4 regions of the Actinoplanes sp. NPDC049316 genome follow, and region 2 is predicted to be linked to each of the others. Evidence: riboswitches for the same ligand, from Rfam matches in the RefSeq annotation. Region 2 holds a riboswitch; each other region holds the start of a gene.
The links. A riboswitch is a leader RNA that binds a small molecule or an ion and turns the genes downstream of it on or off. The one in region 2 is predicted to bind cyclic di-AMP.
Positions count from the first base shown of each region.

Region 1: it holds a riboswitch for cyclic di-AMP, as region 2 does, so the genes downstream of both, AB0K03_RS24720 (NlpC/P60 family protein) here and AB0K03_RS10360 (hypothetical protein) in region 2, are expected to answer to the same signal.
Region 3: it holds a riboswitch for cyclic di-AMP, as region 2 does, so the genes downstream of both, AB0K03_RS05375 (NlpC/P60 family protein) here and AB0K03_RS10360 (hypothetical protein) in region 2, are expected to answer to the same signal.
Region 4: it holds a riboswitch for cyclic di-AMP, as region 2 does, so the genes downstream of both, AB0K03_RS36625 (transglycosylase family protein) here and AB0K03_RS10360 (hypothetical protein) in region 2, are expected to answer to the same signal.

Region 1 covers NZ_JBFAQM010000017.1:131,976-135,650, reverse strand. The annotation lists gene AB0K03_RS24745 (hypothetical protein) at 1-144, shown strand, start outside; gene AB0K03_RS24740 (DUF1360 domain-containing protein) at 205-780, opposite strand; gene AB0K03_RS24735 (DUF6158 family protein) at 795-1,040, opposite strand; gene AB0K03_RS24730 (hypothetical protein) at 1,122-1,541, shown strand; gene AB0K03_RS24725 (DUF3817 domain-containing protein) at 1,553-1,879, shown strand; cyclic di-AMP (ydaO/yuaA leader) riboswitch at 2,097-2,224, shown strand; gene AB0K03_RS24720 (NlpC/P60 family protein) at 2,270-3,196, shown strand; gene AB0K03_RS24715 (sigma-70 family RNA polymerase sigma factor) at 3,275-3,675, opposite strand, start outside.
Region 2 covers NZ_JBFAQM010000005.1:211,148-214,822, reverse strand. The annotation lists gene AB0K03_RS10365 (ABC transporter ATP-binding protein) at 1-223, shown strand, start outside; gene AB0K03_RS10360 (hypothetical protein) at 269-1,345, opposite strand; cyclic di-AMP (ydaO/yuaA leader) riboswitch at 1,349-1,486, opposite strand; cyclic di-AMP (ydaO/yuaA leader) riboswitch at 1,768-1,905, shown strand; gene AB0K03_RS10355 (hypothetical protein) at 1,909-2,928, shown strand.
Region 3 covers NZ_JBFAQM010000003.1:23,455-27,129, reverse strand. The annotation lists gene AB0K03_RS05385 (sensor domain-containing diguanylate cyclase) at 1-57, shown strand, start outside; gene AB0K03_RS05380 (aminoglycoside phosphotransferase family protein) at 54-956, opposite strand; gene AB0K03_RS05375 (NlpC/P60 family protein) at 1,031-2,020, opposite strand; cyclic di-AMP (ydaO/yuaA leader) riboswitch at 2,035-2,171, opposite strand; gene AB0K03_RS05370 (M56 family metallopeptidase) at 2,281-3,201, opposite strand; gene AB0K03_RS05365 (BlaI/MecI/CopY family transcriptional regulator) at 3,198-3,566, opposite strand; gene AB0K03_RS05360 (cytochrome ubiquinol oxidase subunit I) at 3,642-3,675, shown strand, end outside.
Region 4 covers NZ_JBFAQM010000038.1:62,483-66,157, reverse strand. The annotation lists gene AB0K03_RS36635 (DUF2064 domain-containing protein) at 1-35, shown strand, start outside; gene AB0K03_RS36630 (aminoglycoside phosphotransferase family protein) at 43-945, opposite strand; cyclic di-AMP (ydaO/yuaA leader) riboswitch at 1,116-1,296, shown strand; gene AB0K03_RS36625 (transglycosylase family protein) at 1,302-1,946, shown strand; gene AB0K03_RS36620 (GNAT family protein) at 2,081-2,608, shown strand; gene AB0K03_RS36615 (SigE family RNA polymerase sigma factor) at 2,819-3,343, shown strand; gene AB0K03_RS36610 (hypothetical protein) at 3,330-3,675, shown strand, end outside.

The DNA of each region.
Region 1 (3,675 bases), on a different contig from region 2:
GAGCTCGACCCGCAGGACCAGCCGGACTTCGCGAACGAGCACGGCGACACCGCGGTCTCGCCCGAGGTGATCGACGACAGCGACAGCGGCGAGCGGGAGAGCCCGCGCGGCTGGTCCGGCATGGAGAAGGACGGCCCGGTGTAGCACCGCGGCACACCCGACCGCGGCCCCGGCATCGACATGCCGGGGCCGTCGTCGTCCGTCTCAGGCCTGTGCGACCGCGCGACCGTTGACTGCGGGTTCCTCGTCGACCTGCGGGTCGCCCTCGGCGGCCTCCTTGGAGATCGAGTACGCCATCTGCAGGAAGTCCGACGCCGCCGTCGCCGTGAAGACCGTGGCGACGAGCCGGGTCAGCCGGGGCGCGAACACCAGGCCGCTCGTGAGCCCGGTCGCCACCCACACCGCGAGGCAGAACGGGCAGCTGATCAGCTCGCCGATCGAGTGCCGGATCGTGCTGCCCTCGTCGCGTACCTCCTCGTTGAGCTCCGCGCTGCCCGCGGGCTCGGCGTAGCGGGTGAAGGGCGCGCGCAGCGGACTGGTGATCGAGTCCTTGGCGATCAGCCGGCTGAGCTTGTGCGTGGCCAGCGAGATCAGCACCACGTCCTGGACGGCCGGGCGCTCCGGCACCTCACGCCCGGTGAGCTTGGCGACCGCCGCGAGGCTGCCGGCGAGCACGCCGAAGGCGCCCATCGTCACCGCGTACCCGTCGAGCGGCCGGTGTTCGTGGGGCGCGTACTGCCGTCGCAGCCGGTCGAGCCGCCCGCGTACCGAGGGGGTCATGCGCGAAGGTCCTCTCAGAAGTCCTGGGTGAGCCGGTGCGGGTCGACCTCGCGGCCGGGGTGGCGGGCGAGGTACTCCGTCTCCAGCTCCGCGGTGCGCCGCAGGTGGTTGGCGAGCGCCGCGTCGGGACCGTGCCGCAGCGTCTGCAGCCGCGTACGGTGCAGGCTGCCGAGCTCTCGGATGAGGTCCTCATCGGCGAGCGCGGCGGGGTCGATCCCGTTCTCGGTGCCGACGGGAGCGTCGACCTCGGAGTCGCTCATGGCTCTCCTCCTTATCGTCGTTGCACGCAACGGGTTGCCCGTGCGCCTGGGCGTCAAACCCGCGCCGGTACGCTCGACGACATGAAAGGGCTGTGGACCCCGGCGTGGATCGCGCGTCACGTGGTCGCGCTGGTCCTCATCACCGGTTTTCTCGGCCTGGGCTGGTGGCAGTTCAGCCGGGCCACCGGCGGCAACACGCTGAGCTGGGGCTACACCTTCGAGTGGCCGGTCTTCGCGGCGTTCGTCGCGTTCATCTGGTTCCGCGAGGTCCAGCAGGAACGCAAGAGCTCCGAGAAGCCCGCCCCGGCGGAGGAGCCGGCGACCCAGGACCCGGCCGCGGTGACCGTACGCCGCCCCGTCCGGGTGCCCGCCTCCACGCCGGCTGTACCCGCGGGCGAGGATCCCGAGCTGGACGCGTACAACGACTACCTGGCCTGGCTGAACGCCCATCCCGGGGCGCGGCCCGGCGACTACCCCGGACGGCAGAGCAAGACTCAGTAAGGACGTGCATCGTGCAGGGAGCCCTCACCCGCTACCGGATCATCGCGTGGATCGTCGGCGTGGTCCTCATCGTGCTCGTGGCGGTGGGCATGCCGCTCAAGTACGCCGGTGACAACGACAGCGTGGTCGCGGCGGTCGGCCCGTTCCACGGCTTCCTCTACATGGTCTATCTGGCCGCCAGCTACGACCTGAGCCGCCGCGCGCGGTGGCCGCTGGGCCGGATGCTGCTCGTGATGCTCGCCGGCACCATTCCATTCCTCTCCTTCTGGGCGGAGCGTACGGTCACCCGCAAATGGGCCGTGCAGCCGATGGACACTCCGGCCGCGATGGCGGAGTAATGAGGACAGTGACGCGCCGCACCCGGTGAATAGCTTTCCGTTATCGGGATCATTCGCATAAATGTGATAATCGGCCCACGTCACTCTTCTGGCTCTTGTTTTCGCCGAGATCGCCGATAAGTTGATGCGGTTGGTCCGGTAGGCAGCCACGACTCGGTGGCACCGGCCAACGCCGCCGAATCTCCGGCGGCGCGCACGGCGAGCCCCTCCCCCGGGCCCGGCGCGGGCGCCACGGTGAACCGGGGAACCACCGAATCAGCATCCGGGGTGAATCCGCGCGAGCGGTAGGGCCTTCTTCCCGCCCGAATCCGTCAGCTAACCCGGTAGGCGGCGCAGCGGAAGAAAGGGCACGTACCGTTGCCACACCCCCGCACGAGGCTCCGCGCCCTGGTGGTCGCCGCCCTCGCGATCGCGATCACCGGCGCCGTCGCGCCGGCCGCGCACGCGGCACCCTCGACGAGTGAGCTCAACAAGAAGATCCAGAAGGCGTCCGACGAGCTCGAGGACGTCGTCGAGTCGTACAACAAGATGAAGCTGAGCCTGAACAAGACGAAGGCGGACGAGAAGAAGCTCGCCGAGTCGATCGGGCCGGCCCGGGAGGCGCTGAAGGTCGCCGGCTCGCAGATGCAGCTGCTGGCCCAGTCCGCGTACAAGACGGGCAAGATCGGCGCCGTCAACGTGGTGCTCGAGGGCAGCAACAACCTGATGGACCGGATGTCCATCCTGGAGCAGCTCTCCCGCAGCCGGCAGCGTGACATCGACACGTACACGGCGACGACGCAGAACTACACCGAGCGCCAGGCCGCCCTCAAGGCCACGCAGGACAAGCAGACCGCCGAGGTGAAGGAACTCGAGGCCCGCAAGAAGAAGATCCAGGCGGACCTCAAGAAGCTGTACGCGATGCGCACCGCCGCATACGGCCGCGCCACCGAACCCGGCTCGAAGTACACCGGCACCGTCCCGTCGGTCTCCGGCAGCGCCGGGGTGGTCGTCCGATTCGCGTTCGCCCAGGTCGGCAAGATGTACGAGTTCGGCGCCGACGGCCTCTCCACCTATGACTGTTCCGGGCTGACCTCCCGCGCCTGGAGTCAGGCCGGCAAGTCACTGCCGCACAACGCGGCGGCCCAGTACAGCGCGACCAAGCGGATCAGCCGATCCCAGCTCGAACCCGGCGACCTGGTGTTCTACCGCAGCCTGGGCCACGTCGCCCTGTACGTCGGCGACGGCAAGATCATCGACGCCTCCCGCGCCGGTGAGCCCGTGAAGCATCGCACGATCGACATCATGACCCCGTACGGCTACGGCCGCGTGACGTGACCTGAGCCGCCGTCCGGCGACACGAAAGAGGGCCGGTACCCCGCACGGGTACCGGCCCTCTTCGCGTTCCGAACGCTGTTACGCGGCCTGCAGGCCCTCGGCGCGGGCCAGCTCGCGGAGCCGGCCGAGCGCCTGGATCTCGAGCTGACGGATGCGCTCGCGGGAGAGCGAGAACCGCGACGCCACCTCGGTCAGCGAGTGCTCGCGGCCGTCCTCGAGGCCGTAGCGGGCGCGCATGATGCCCGCCGACCGGTCGTCGAGGTGGTTGAGCAGGCCTTCGATGCGCTGCCGCTCGAGGGCGGTCAGCACGATCTCCTCGGGCGACGGCGCGTCGCTGTCGGCGACCAGGTCACCGAGGTTGGTGTCGCCGTCGTCGCCCACCGGGGTGTCCAGCGACACGGTGTCCTGGGCCCAGCGGGTCAGCTCGTTCACGCGCTCCACCGTCACGCCCAGCGCGGTCGCGATCTGCTCCGGCTCCG
Region 2 (3,675 bases):
CGACGAGGCGCTGGCGACCGGCGACGCGAAGTTCCGCAAACGCAGCGAGCAGCGGGTCCGTGACCTGCGCGCCGAGGCCGGCACGGTCTTCCTGGTGAGCCACAGCGAGCAGTCGATCCGGGACACCTGCGAGCGCTGCATCTGGCTCGAGTCCGGCAAGATCCGCGGCGACGGCCCCACCGAGGAAGTCCTCAAGGAGTACGAGTCTTTCGTCAAGAAGTGACGAAGAAGGGGCGGCCGCGGGGCCGCCCCTTTCTCGTACGTCCGGTCACCGCATCGACAGATGCACGTGGTTCGTGTGGTCGCTGGACGGATCGCCGTTGCCCCGGCTGTACGCCTTCCAGCCGCTGCTGGGCAGCCAGATGCGCTTGAACCAGATGACGTAGAGCACACCCAGCCGGCTCGCGTTGTTGATGAAGTAGTTCGCCAGCCGGTTGCCGTAGTCCCGGCTGCTGCCGGACGCCACCCCGCCGAAGCCGTTCTTGTCGGCGGCGAAGTCACACGCCTTGCCCTTGGGGTGCTCGCCACTGTTCTGGTGGCGGAAGCAGGCCACGTAGTGGTTGAAGCCCGCCCGCTGCGCCTCCTGCATCGCGTGCAGGGTGCGCGGCGTGATGCAGCCGCTGGTCGTCGGGTCGTTGACGCTGCACGACTCGCTCGGCAGCGAGCCGTCGGAGTTGCGCGGCGCCGCCGACGCCCGGGAGCTGCTGCCGCTCGACCCGCTGGAGCCGCTCGGCGCGCCGCCGGAGTCGCCGTCGTCGGCTGCCGCGTTGGCCGCCTTCAACGCGTTCTCGGCCTGGGCCTTGCGCTTCGCCATGATCGTGACCTGGCGCTGCTGGTCGCGGATCTCGGCGTCGATCGCGGTCTTGGCCTGCGCCTGCTTGGTACGCGCGTCCTTGAGATCCCGGATCGCGCGGTCCTGCTTGACGGCGACCGTCTGCAGCGTCGCGACGCGATCCAGCAGGCCGTCGGTGGAGTCGGCGGTGAGCAGCGCGCTCATCGGGCCCAGCCGCCCGGCGCGGTACGACTGCCGGACGATGTCGTCCAGTGCGCCCTGCTTCGGGCCGAGCTCGGCGTCGATCTCCTTGAGCTTGGCGGCGAGCTGCTGCTGGCGCTGCTTCGACCGGTCGAGCGCCTCCTTGGCCTCGACGAAGCCCTTGGAAGCGGCCTCCAGCTGCTCGACGAGGGACTTCGAGCCACCCTCGCCGTCGTCGCCGGAGTCTCCGGGCGCGGCGAGCGGACGGGGGGCCGCGATGGCCCCGGCGGGGGCGACGAGCGCGAGCCCCGTGGTGGCGGCGAGGACGGCGAGGACCGTTGCTAATCGCCGGCGGACAGGGTGGAGCCTCACGTGCGTTCCTTCCGTCGGCCGCCGACCGGGTTAGCTGACGGGTTCGGGACGGAAGTGATCCCTACCGCGAGGAGCTGCGGATTCACCCCATTACCGGATGGGTCCCCGGCTCGCCTTTCGGCGATTGGGCGGCGGTTCCGTGATGGAACCGTGACGAACACTACCTATGGATTCGCACTATCGACAGGTGTCGTACTCTCGGTTGCGAAATGAACACGCATCGTCAAATTAGATGCGGACAAAGACAACGACTCGCATTGATGCGCGGTTACGCGGTATGACCTGCGTCATGCCATCGAGTGGTGACGGAAAGTCGTTGCGCCGTAACACTTTCTTCGCGGGCCGCGAGCCCTGATGAACGGCCGAGAGTCAGGTAAGCTTTCCGCCGGTCACTGCCGAGAAGGCACCGCCCCCGAGGTGCCGGCGGACCACCGCTCAATCGCCGTGAGGCGAGCCGGGGAACCACGCAGTAATGGGGTGAATCCGCTCAACGAGCGGTAGGGATCGCTTCCGTCCCGAACCCGTCAGCTAACCCGGTCGGCGGCGACACGGAAGGAAACTGGATGACGGCAAGAGCACGCCGGTGGCTCGTTCTCGCCCTGGCACCCCTCGTCGGGATCACGCTGATCGCGGCCCCCGCCTCGCCCGCCGGCGCGGCACCGGGCGGCGGCACCTCGTCGACCGCGGACGACGGCGACGACGACCCCATGCTCAACGAGGTGCTCGACAACACGGGCCGGCGCTACCTCGCAGCCAAGTCGGCGGTCGCCAAGTCGACCAAGAACCAGCTGGCCCTCGCCCTGCAGGTCAAGGACGCCGAGGCCAAGCGGGACGCGCTGCTGCCGCAGGTCGGCGCGGTCGCGGCCCAGCAGTACCGCACCGGCGGCCTGTCCACCATGGGCTTCCTGCTCAACGTGCGCTCACCCGGCGGCTTCATCGACAAGGCGGTCTCGCTCGAGGAGATCAACGCCCTCAACGACGGCAAGCTGCGCGAGCTCGACGCGGCCATCGACGCCGTCGCGACCGCCAAAGCCCGCCTCGACCAGGAGGTCAAGGCGCAGAAGCAGAACCTGCAGGCGATGCAGAAGCAGAAGGAGTCCGCGGAGAAGGCCCTGGCCCTCGTCGGCGGCGACACGGTGACGGGCGGCTTCGTGCTCGCCAAGAGCCCGGTGGCGGCCCCCGCCCCCCGCAACTCCGACGGCGAGTTCGGCCCCGAGGCCTGCAACGTCAACGACCCGACCACGAACGGCTGCATCACCGCCCGCACGCTGCACATGTACAAGGAAGTCAAAAAGGCGGGCTTCAACCGCTTCGTGGGCTGCCACCGCGACGGCGGCCCGTTCGAACACCCCAAGGGCCGAGCCTGCGACTGGTCGCTGCAGAAGAGCGGCTTCTCACCCTGGCACAACCGGGACACCCGCGAGTACGGCAACAACCTGATGGCCTTCCTGGTCCGCAACGCCGACCGCCTGGGCATCCTCTACGTCATCTGGAACCGCATGATCTGGTTCCCGGCGACAGGCTGGAAGAACTACCACGGCCCCAGCAACCACACGGACCACGTCCACGTGTCAATGCTGTAACCGCGCCCCGCGCGTGGAACACCGGTAGCTCACGCCCCACGCGCCGGAAGCCCTCATGCCCCGCCCCCGGCGAGGACATGGGGGCTTCTTGCTGCGCCGATCCATCGCCCGCTCGCCCGCCCCGGGCCCACTCGCCCCTCCCCGGGGCGCCGTCGCCTCGCCCCGGCCCACTCGCCCGACCCGGCAACCCGCTCGCCTTGGCCCCGGGCCCTTCCCCCGGGAACCCGCTCGCCCCAGCCCGAACGCCGCTCGGCTCAGCCCCGAACGCCGCTCGCCTCAGCCCCGGGCACCTCGCTCCGCCCCGGAACCCGCTCGCCCCACCCCGGCGACCCGCTCGCCTCAGCCCCGAGCCCACTCCCCCGGGGAACCGCTCGCCCCACCCCGGCGACCCGCTCGCCTCAGCCCCGAGCCCCTCCCTCCCCCGGAACCCGCTCGCCCCACCCCGGCAACCCGCTCGCCTCGGCCCCGAGCCCACTCCCCCGGGGACCCGCTCGCCCCACCCCCGCAACCCGCTCGGCTCAGCCCCGAGCCCACTCCCCCGGGGACCCGCTCGCCCCACCCCGGCAACCCGCTCGCCTCGGCCCCGGACGCCGCTCGACGTTGCCGTGGCGCCCTTCGTCGTCAACGACATCGATGACCCGCCGGCCACGCTCGCCGAACTGCCCCGGCACCGTCTGCCCAATTGGTCGAATCACCGCGACATCACCCGCTGCGCTGTCCGACCTCGGATGACTGAGAAAGCGCCTC
Region 3 (3,675 bases), on a different contig from region 2:
GGCCGCGACACCGCCACCCTCTACGTCCAGGACGAGATCGGCGCCCCCTGGGCCTAAGCCAGCCGGGGTCGCAGGGCGAGGGCCACCTCGAGCGCGCGCCCGGGCCGGGGCACACCACCGTCGGCGTTCCACACCTCCGACAGCACCGCCTGCGCGAAACCCCAGGCCACGACGCGGTCGAGCGGTATGCCCAGGCCGTCGGCGAACTGTTCGAGGCGGCGCGGGAGCAGCCGCAGCGTGGGTTCGTCGCCGTCGAGCGGGTTGTAGAGGGCGGGCCCCAGCTCCGCGCCGGGGTCGCCGGCCACGCCGTGCGGGTCGATCGCGAGCCACGGCTCGCGCTCGGCGGCGAGGACGTTCTCGTGGTGCAGGTCGCCGTGCAGGACGGCGCGTTCGGTCGCTGAGGCGCACAAGTCGGCGTGCAGGCTCATCGCCTGGTCGACGAGCCCCGGCGGGAAGGGGTCGCGGCCGCGGTAGCGCTCGCGGTGCCCGGCGAAGTTCTCGAGGCGTCGTTCGAGCGGTTCCAGGTCGGTGCCGGGCGGCGCGGGCCGGTGCAGCCGCCGCATGGCGGCGATGAGGATCGCGGTGGCCTGCTCGTCGTGCTCCTGCACGAGGGTCCGCAGCGTCGTGCCGGGTTCGGCGCGCTCGATGAGCAGGGCCCCGCGGTCGTCGTCGCGGCGCAGCAGCCGCACGGCGCCGGCTCCGCCGAACGCCTGCAGCGCGGTCGCCTCGCTGCTCAGGTGCCCGGATTCGGGTACGCCGAGCTTCAGCACCGCCGCGGAGCCGTCGGCGCGGCGCGCGGGCGCCACCCAGTTGAAGCTCAGCGGGTACGGGTCCCCGACGGTGAGCTCCCACTCGCGGGCGACGGCGGTGACGAGGTCCGGCAGCGCCGCCAGCCATCGGCGGCCGGCGTCGCCCCAGGCGCTGGTGACGTTGCGGGTGAAGACGGCGGGGTGCACGCCGGACAGTCTGCCGGACAACGGAGAAGCCGCCACGACCGTGGCGGCTTTCCGGTGGTGCTGGTGGGTGCCGGTCAGCCTGGACGACGGATCGCGACGATGGCGCCGCTGCGGTCGATGTCGCCCATGCGGACGTGGTCACCGGTGTGGGGCGCGTGCACCATGGTGTTGCCCCCCACGTAGATGCCCACGTGGTGCACCGGGCTGCCGTAGAAGATCAGGTCTCCCGGTTGCAGCTCGCTGCGGCTGACGGCCCGTCCGGTGTGGACCTGGTCGCCGGTGAAGTGCTCGAGGTGCACCCCCACGGCCGCCCACGCCACCTTGGTCAGGCCCGAGCAGTCGTACCCGTTGGGTCCCTCGGCGCCGAAGATGTACTTGATCCCGATGAGGGAGCACGCCTTCTGGGCCGCGCGGCCACCCTTGTCGTTGGTGTAGTCCACCGGGCACGGGCCGGTCCGCAGGGGACCGTCGCTCGCGCCGCTCTGGCCGTAGGCCCTGATCCGCAGCTTCTGCAGATCGTCGACCTTCTTCTGGATCTCCTTCTTCCGCGTGGCGAGGTCCTTGTCGCGCGCCGCCACGGCGTCGGTCAGAGTGGTCAGAGCCTGCTGGTCCTTCGCGTACTTGTCCCGCAGCTTCGCCACGCCCGCGATCTGCTGCTGCTGGTGACGCGCGATCTGATCGAGGAACGTGAGCTTCTCGGTCAGCCCGGTCGGCGAGCCGCTGACGAGCATCGCCTTCATCGCGCCGGGTGAACCCTGCTTGTACGCGTCGGCCGCCATGCCGCCCACCTGCGACAGGGCGAGATCGACTTGCAGCTGCAGGGGCTGCAGCCGCTTGTTGATCTGCTTGAGCTGTGCACGGTTCTTGATCAGCTGGTTGTGCACGTCGTTGTACTGCTCGATGACCGGTTCGAGCTTGTTCCACTGCTCGTCGATCTGCTTCTCGATGCTCGAGGGCGACGGTGTCGCGTGGGCCGCGGTGGGAACCAGCATCACCCCGACCGCGGCGATGACACAGAGCAGGCTGCGCAGAATCGCGGCGCGGCGCGTCCCGATCCGTTTCACGTAGGTGCAGTGTCCTTTCTTCCCTCGGCCGCCGACCGGGTTAGCTGTCGGGTTCGGGCGGGAAGCGCGCCCGGCCGCGATGGTGCCACGGCTTCACCCCAGGGTCGTGGGTCCCCGGCTCGTGCTGCACACGATTAGGCGGTGACCCGCCGGGTCGCCCGGTTGGACGAGGGGGGACCGACGAGCCGGGCACCACCGTACTCCCGATCACACCGGAACTGAACCCGGCCTCCCGGTCACGCAGGGTCATTAAGGAAGACTTAAAGCGGCCATGCCGAGAGTGCCTGGTCGAGCCACGGCACCACCAGGATCACTGTGGGTAACACCAGCAATGCGGCAGCCGCGGCGAGCGCGCCGGCCGCCACCGGCATCGAACGAGGGTCGTCGCCGGCCAGGCGGGACAGGCGCCGGCGGCGGTCCTGGTCGGCGTCCCCGGCCGGCTCGGCGGGACCGCCGGGGGTGACGGCGTCGCCGAGCACGGCCAGGGCACTGCCCAGCGGCCCGGCCCCGCAGCGGCGCCGGGCCGCGTCGTCGGCGACCATCTCGAGCAGCAGGTGGACGGCGTCCAGCGGCGCCCGGCTGCGCAGCGGGCGGGGCACGGCACGGTAGAAGGCGGTGAACGACTCCATCACCAGGTCGTGGCGGTGCCGCAGGTGTGCCTGCTCGTGGGCGATCACCGCGCTCACCTGAGCCCGGCCGAGCACCCGCAGCGCTCCCCCGCTGAGCACGACCCGCGGCTGCCGCCCGGGCAGGCAGTACGCGAACGGCAGCGGCCCGTCCAGCACCCGCAGCCCCGCCGGCACCTCGTCCGGCAGCTCGCCGTGCCGCTCGGCGGTGTCGAGCAGGTCCACCAGCATCCGGTGCCGGGCCCGGCGGGTGCGCGAGCGGTACGTGACCCCGGCGAGCGAGGCGAGTAACCGGAGGATGATGACCGCGGCGACCGCGAGGGCGGCGATCAGGGCCGTGGCGCCGACCGGCCGGCCGGAGCCCAGCTCGCTGACCAGCTCCTGCGGCGCGGCGAGCACGACACCCAGCGCGCACAGGATGCCGGTGAGGGTGATGCTCTGCCACAGCACGACCGCGGCGGCCGGCGCCCGGTCCGGCCACCGGGCGCTCGCGAGGATCCCCGGCACGACGAGCGACAACGTCAGGCCCAGCGCACCGAGCAGAAGCGCCGTCACGACTCCGGGGCCGGTTCCTTCCGGGCCGCCTCGATCGCGGCGGACAGCGCCGAGGGGTCCAGACGCCCGACGAAATGCGCCAGGGCCGCGTCCCGGACGCCGTCGGGGGCGGCGCTGAGCGCGTCGAGCATCAGCGCGGCGGTCATCTCCTCGCGCGACTGCGCGGGCGCGTAACGATAGGCGCGGTCGGCCTTCTGCTGGGTGACCACGCCCTTCTTGGCGAGCCGGTCGAGCACGGTCATGACCGTCGTGTACGCCAGCTCGCGCCGGCGGCTGAGGCGCTCGTGCACCTGCCGCACGGTCAGCGGCTCGCCGGCGTCCCACAACTGCTGCATGACCTCGCGTTCGAGGTCCCCCAGTGCCATGTGAGCCACTCTACTGCACGACGTCGTACTACGCGCCGTAGTATCTACTACGAGTTGTCGTAGAGGGGACCCGGCATGGACGTGCTCGACCTGACCCGGCTGCAGTTCG
Region 4 (3,675 bases), on a different contig from region 2:
GGGTGGCGCTGCTGCCCGTCCTCCCGGCCGCTTGATCTCAGGTCAGCGTCCGGCGGCGTCCGTGAGGATCGTCACGAGCCTCGCGCGGCACTCCGCGACGAAGGCGGGCCATGTGTCGCGGTAGTAGGAGACTCCGCTGACGCCCACTGCGATGGCCCAGGCCCGGGCGCGAGTCCAGGAGTGATCGTCGACACCCACGGCGTTCCAGTAGGCGTCGCGGGCCGGGCGGGGCAGGTCCCACACGGTGGCGTGCTCCGCGTCCGGGAACCCGACGGAGAGGCCGCCGAAGTCGATGACGGCGTGCAGGCGGCCCTCCGACACCAGCAGATTCGCGGGCCTGAGGTCGCCGTGCAGCCACCTGTGCGGACCGGCGGGCTCGGGCAGGTCGAGTGCGGTACGCCACAGCTCGTGCAGCGCTTCCAGATCGAGGCCGCCGGGCGCGGCGCGGCAGTCCTCGAAGCAGGCGCTGATCCACTCGTCGCAGGCGCCGAGGCTTCCCCCGCGGTACCAGCTCAGCTCACCGGCGCGGACGGCGCCCATGAGGTCGATGCCGTGCAGCGTCCGGACGAAGCTCGCCAGGTCGGTTCCGAACGTGGCCCAGTCCTGGACGGTGTCCGGTCCGGCCTGGGCCCCGTCGATCCAGCGGTAGACCGACCAGGGCAGCGGGAACCCGGCGGCGGGCCGGCCGGCGTGGACCGGCTCCGGGACGCGGCAGGGGAGCAGCGGTCCCAGCCGCGGAAGCCACGTCCGCTCCTTGTGCAGGGCCTGCGCCTTGCCGGCCGTTCGCGGGAGCCGGACAAGAAGATCGTCCCCCAGCCGGTACATGGTGTTGTCGGTGCCGGCGCCGGCCGGCGACAGCGGGAGCGTGGCCCAGTCCGGGCGCTGGGTCTGCAGCAGCGAGCGGACAACCGCCTCGTCCGCCGGGACCTCGTTCTCGTGAAGCATCACAATCGGGATCCTTCCGGCGCAACCCGGGGCGTCGCCAGCGCATTTCCCGCCGGGAAGTGAAGATCAAGTCACTCAAAAGGTGTAAACAACGTCACCTTTGACCCCGGAAACTTGGCCGTGCCCGGCGAGAAGTGGTTACGGTCGGCCGGTCCGCTCAGCGGGCCCCGCGGTCGGTAACGCCGAGTCCTGCCGCCGACCGGACCGGGACATCAATCGATCAGGCATGGAGCGGGGGACCCACACGTTCCTCGGCGCGCCGGTGCGCGCGCCTCGGGGTGAAGCCGCCACGCGCGGCCGGGCTTCCTCGGCCCGAACCCGACAGCTGACCTCGCAGGCGTGGAGGTTTTTCAGTCATGGCACAGATCCGCAAGCAGTCCCTGCGCGCCCTCGGCCTGGCGGTCGCGGGTGCGGCCGGCACGATGGCCCTGCTGGCCCCGGCCTCCGCGGCCCAGGCGAAGTCCAGCGTCAACTGGGACGCGGTCGCGCAGTGCGAGTCCGGCGGCAACTGGAGCATCAACACCGGCAACGGCTACTACGGTGGCCTGCAGTTCAGCCGCAGCACGTGGAAGGCGTACGGCGGCACCAAGTACGCGAGCACGGCCAACAAGGCCAGCCGGTCGCAGCAGATCCGCATCGCCGAGAAGGTGCTCGACGGTCAGGGCATCGGCGCCTGGCCGGTGTGCGGCAAGAAGGCCGGCTCGACCAAGTCGTACAAGGCCAGGAACACGGCCGGCGCCTCCTCGAAGTCGCACAAGTCGTCGTCGCACAAGTCGTCGTCGCGCAAGACCACGACGCACAAGAGCACGGCGAAGGCGACGAAGAGCACGTCGGCGCGGGCGACCGGCAAGACCTACGTGGTGCGGTCCGGCGACACCCTCGCGAAGATCGCGAGCAGCAAGCACGTCAAGGGCGGCTGGCGCGCGCTGTACCAGCTCAACCGGGGCGAGATCGGTGGCAACCCGAACCTGATCTTCCCGGGTCAGCGCCTGGCCCTCTGACGGGTCCGCGGTGAGACCGGGAGGCCGGGCCCACCGACGATGAACGACACCGTCCACACCGGTCACCTTGTCCGGTGTGGACGGTGTTGGCGTACGGCCCGCCGGGGTCTTGCGCCGCGCGGCATGATGGGCGCATGAGGCTGGTCGAGCCCACTCCGGCGATGGTCGCCTCGGCGCTGCCCTGGTTCGACCACCCGCAGGTGCAGCGCTACCTCGGCGGCCGCGACTGGCTGCCCCGGGTCCTGTCCGTCGCGGCCCGCGGCGGCGGCGAGGTCTTCCGCGGCCACCTCGTGCTGCGCTGCCACGCGTGGTTCGGCGTCGACGCGGCCGGCGAGGTCGGCTTCATCGGCGGCGACGTGTACGCCGACGGCCACGGCCTGCGGTCGATGGGGCTGGCTTTCGTCGTCGACCCCCGCCGCTGGCGCGAGGGTCGCGGACGGGCGCTGCTGCGCGCTGCCACGACGGCTTCCGAGGTGTCGGACGTCGACGAGTTCTTCTGCGGGGTGCAGCCGGACAACGTGGCGAGCCGCTCGTGCTGCGCGGCCGCCGGCTTCGTCCCCGACGACGGCGTCACCAGCGAGGGCCTCCTCTACTACCGGCTGCGGCGGCCGGGAAAAAATCCCGCGGAGGCGGGCAACCTTTCCGGCCCGGGCGGCCACTGAAGGGGTGTTCGCCCGCGGGGAGGCCGTTTCCCGGACCTCACCGGCCTCCCCGCAGGCGAGCCGCGGACGACCTGATTGCCAGGGACCGGGCGCTCGAAAGGAAGTATCTTTCGCCCGGTCAGGAGCGGACCACCGGCTGCCCCGGTCCCCATGCCCCCCTTTGCCGGGGCAGCCGGCACCGCCGTACCGCCGCACGTCAGGAAGGACCGCGTGACCGACCCCGATACAGAGCGTGCCTTCCGGCGCTTCTTCGACCAGCACCACGCGGACCTGTCGCGGCTCGCCTTCCTCGTCACGGGCGACGCCGGGGCCGCCGACGACCTGGCCGCGGACGCGTTCCTGGAGGTGTGGAAGCACTGGGAGCGGGTGGAGGCGGCCGACAACCCGCTCGCGTACGCCCGCGGCATCGTCGCGAACCTGGCCCGGCAGTGGATCAAGCGGCAGACCCGGGAGCGGCACGGCCTGCTGCGGCTGGGCCTGCTGCGGCGTGACCGCAGCGACCCGGACACCGCGGCGGTGCTGGACGTCCGGGAGGCGCTGAGCCGGCTTCCGGTGCGGCGCCGTGAGTGTGTCGTGCTGCGGTACGCCTTCGACGTGCCCGAGCGGGAGGTGGCCGAGATCCTCGGCATCTCGGTCGGCGCGGTGAAGAGCCAGACCTCACGCGGCGCCGCGCAACTGAGCATGTTCTTGCAGGAGCTACCGGTGGGCATAGGAGGCCGCAATGCGGGAGCCTGACGAGCGGGACCTGCGGGTCCTGCTGCGCGAGGAGGCGGAGCGGCACCGCCCGGACCGGGACGCGATGTTCGAGCGGATCGTCCGTGGCCGTGCCGAGTCGCGCCGCACCGCGCTGGTCCGGCTGCGCCCGCTCGCCGCGGCGGCCGCGGTCGGCCTCGTGGTCGTCGGCGTCGTGGGCGTCCGTGTCGCGGGCGGTGGGGGAGAAGCCGACAGCGCACCCGCGGCCGCCCCTTCTGCCGCGGCCACCACGCCGTCCCCGTCGCCGCCGCCGGCCCGTCCGGCGACGAGCGCGCCCCCGAAGGCCTCCGCCTCCAGCAAGGCCGTACACCGGC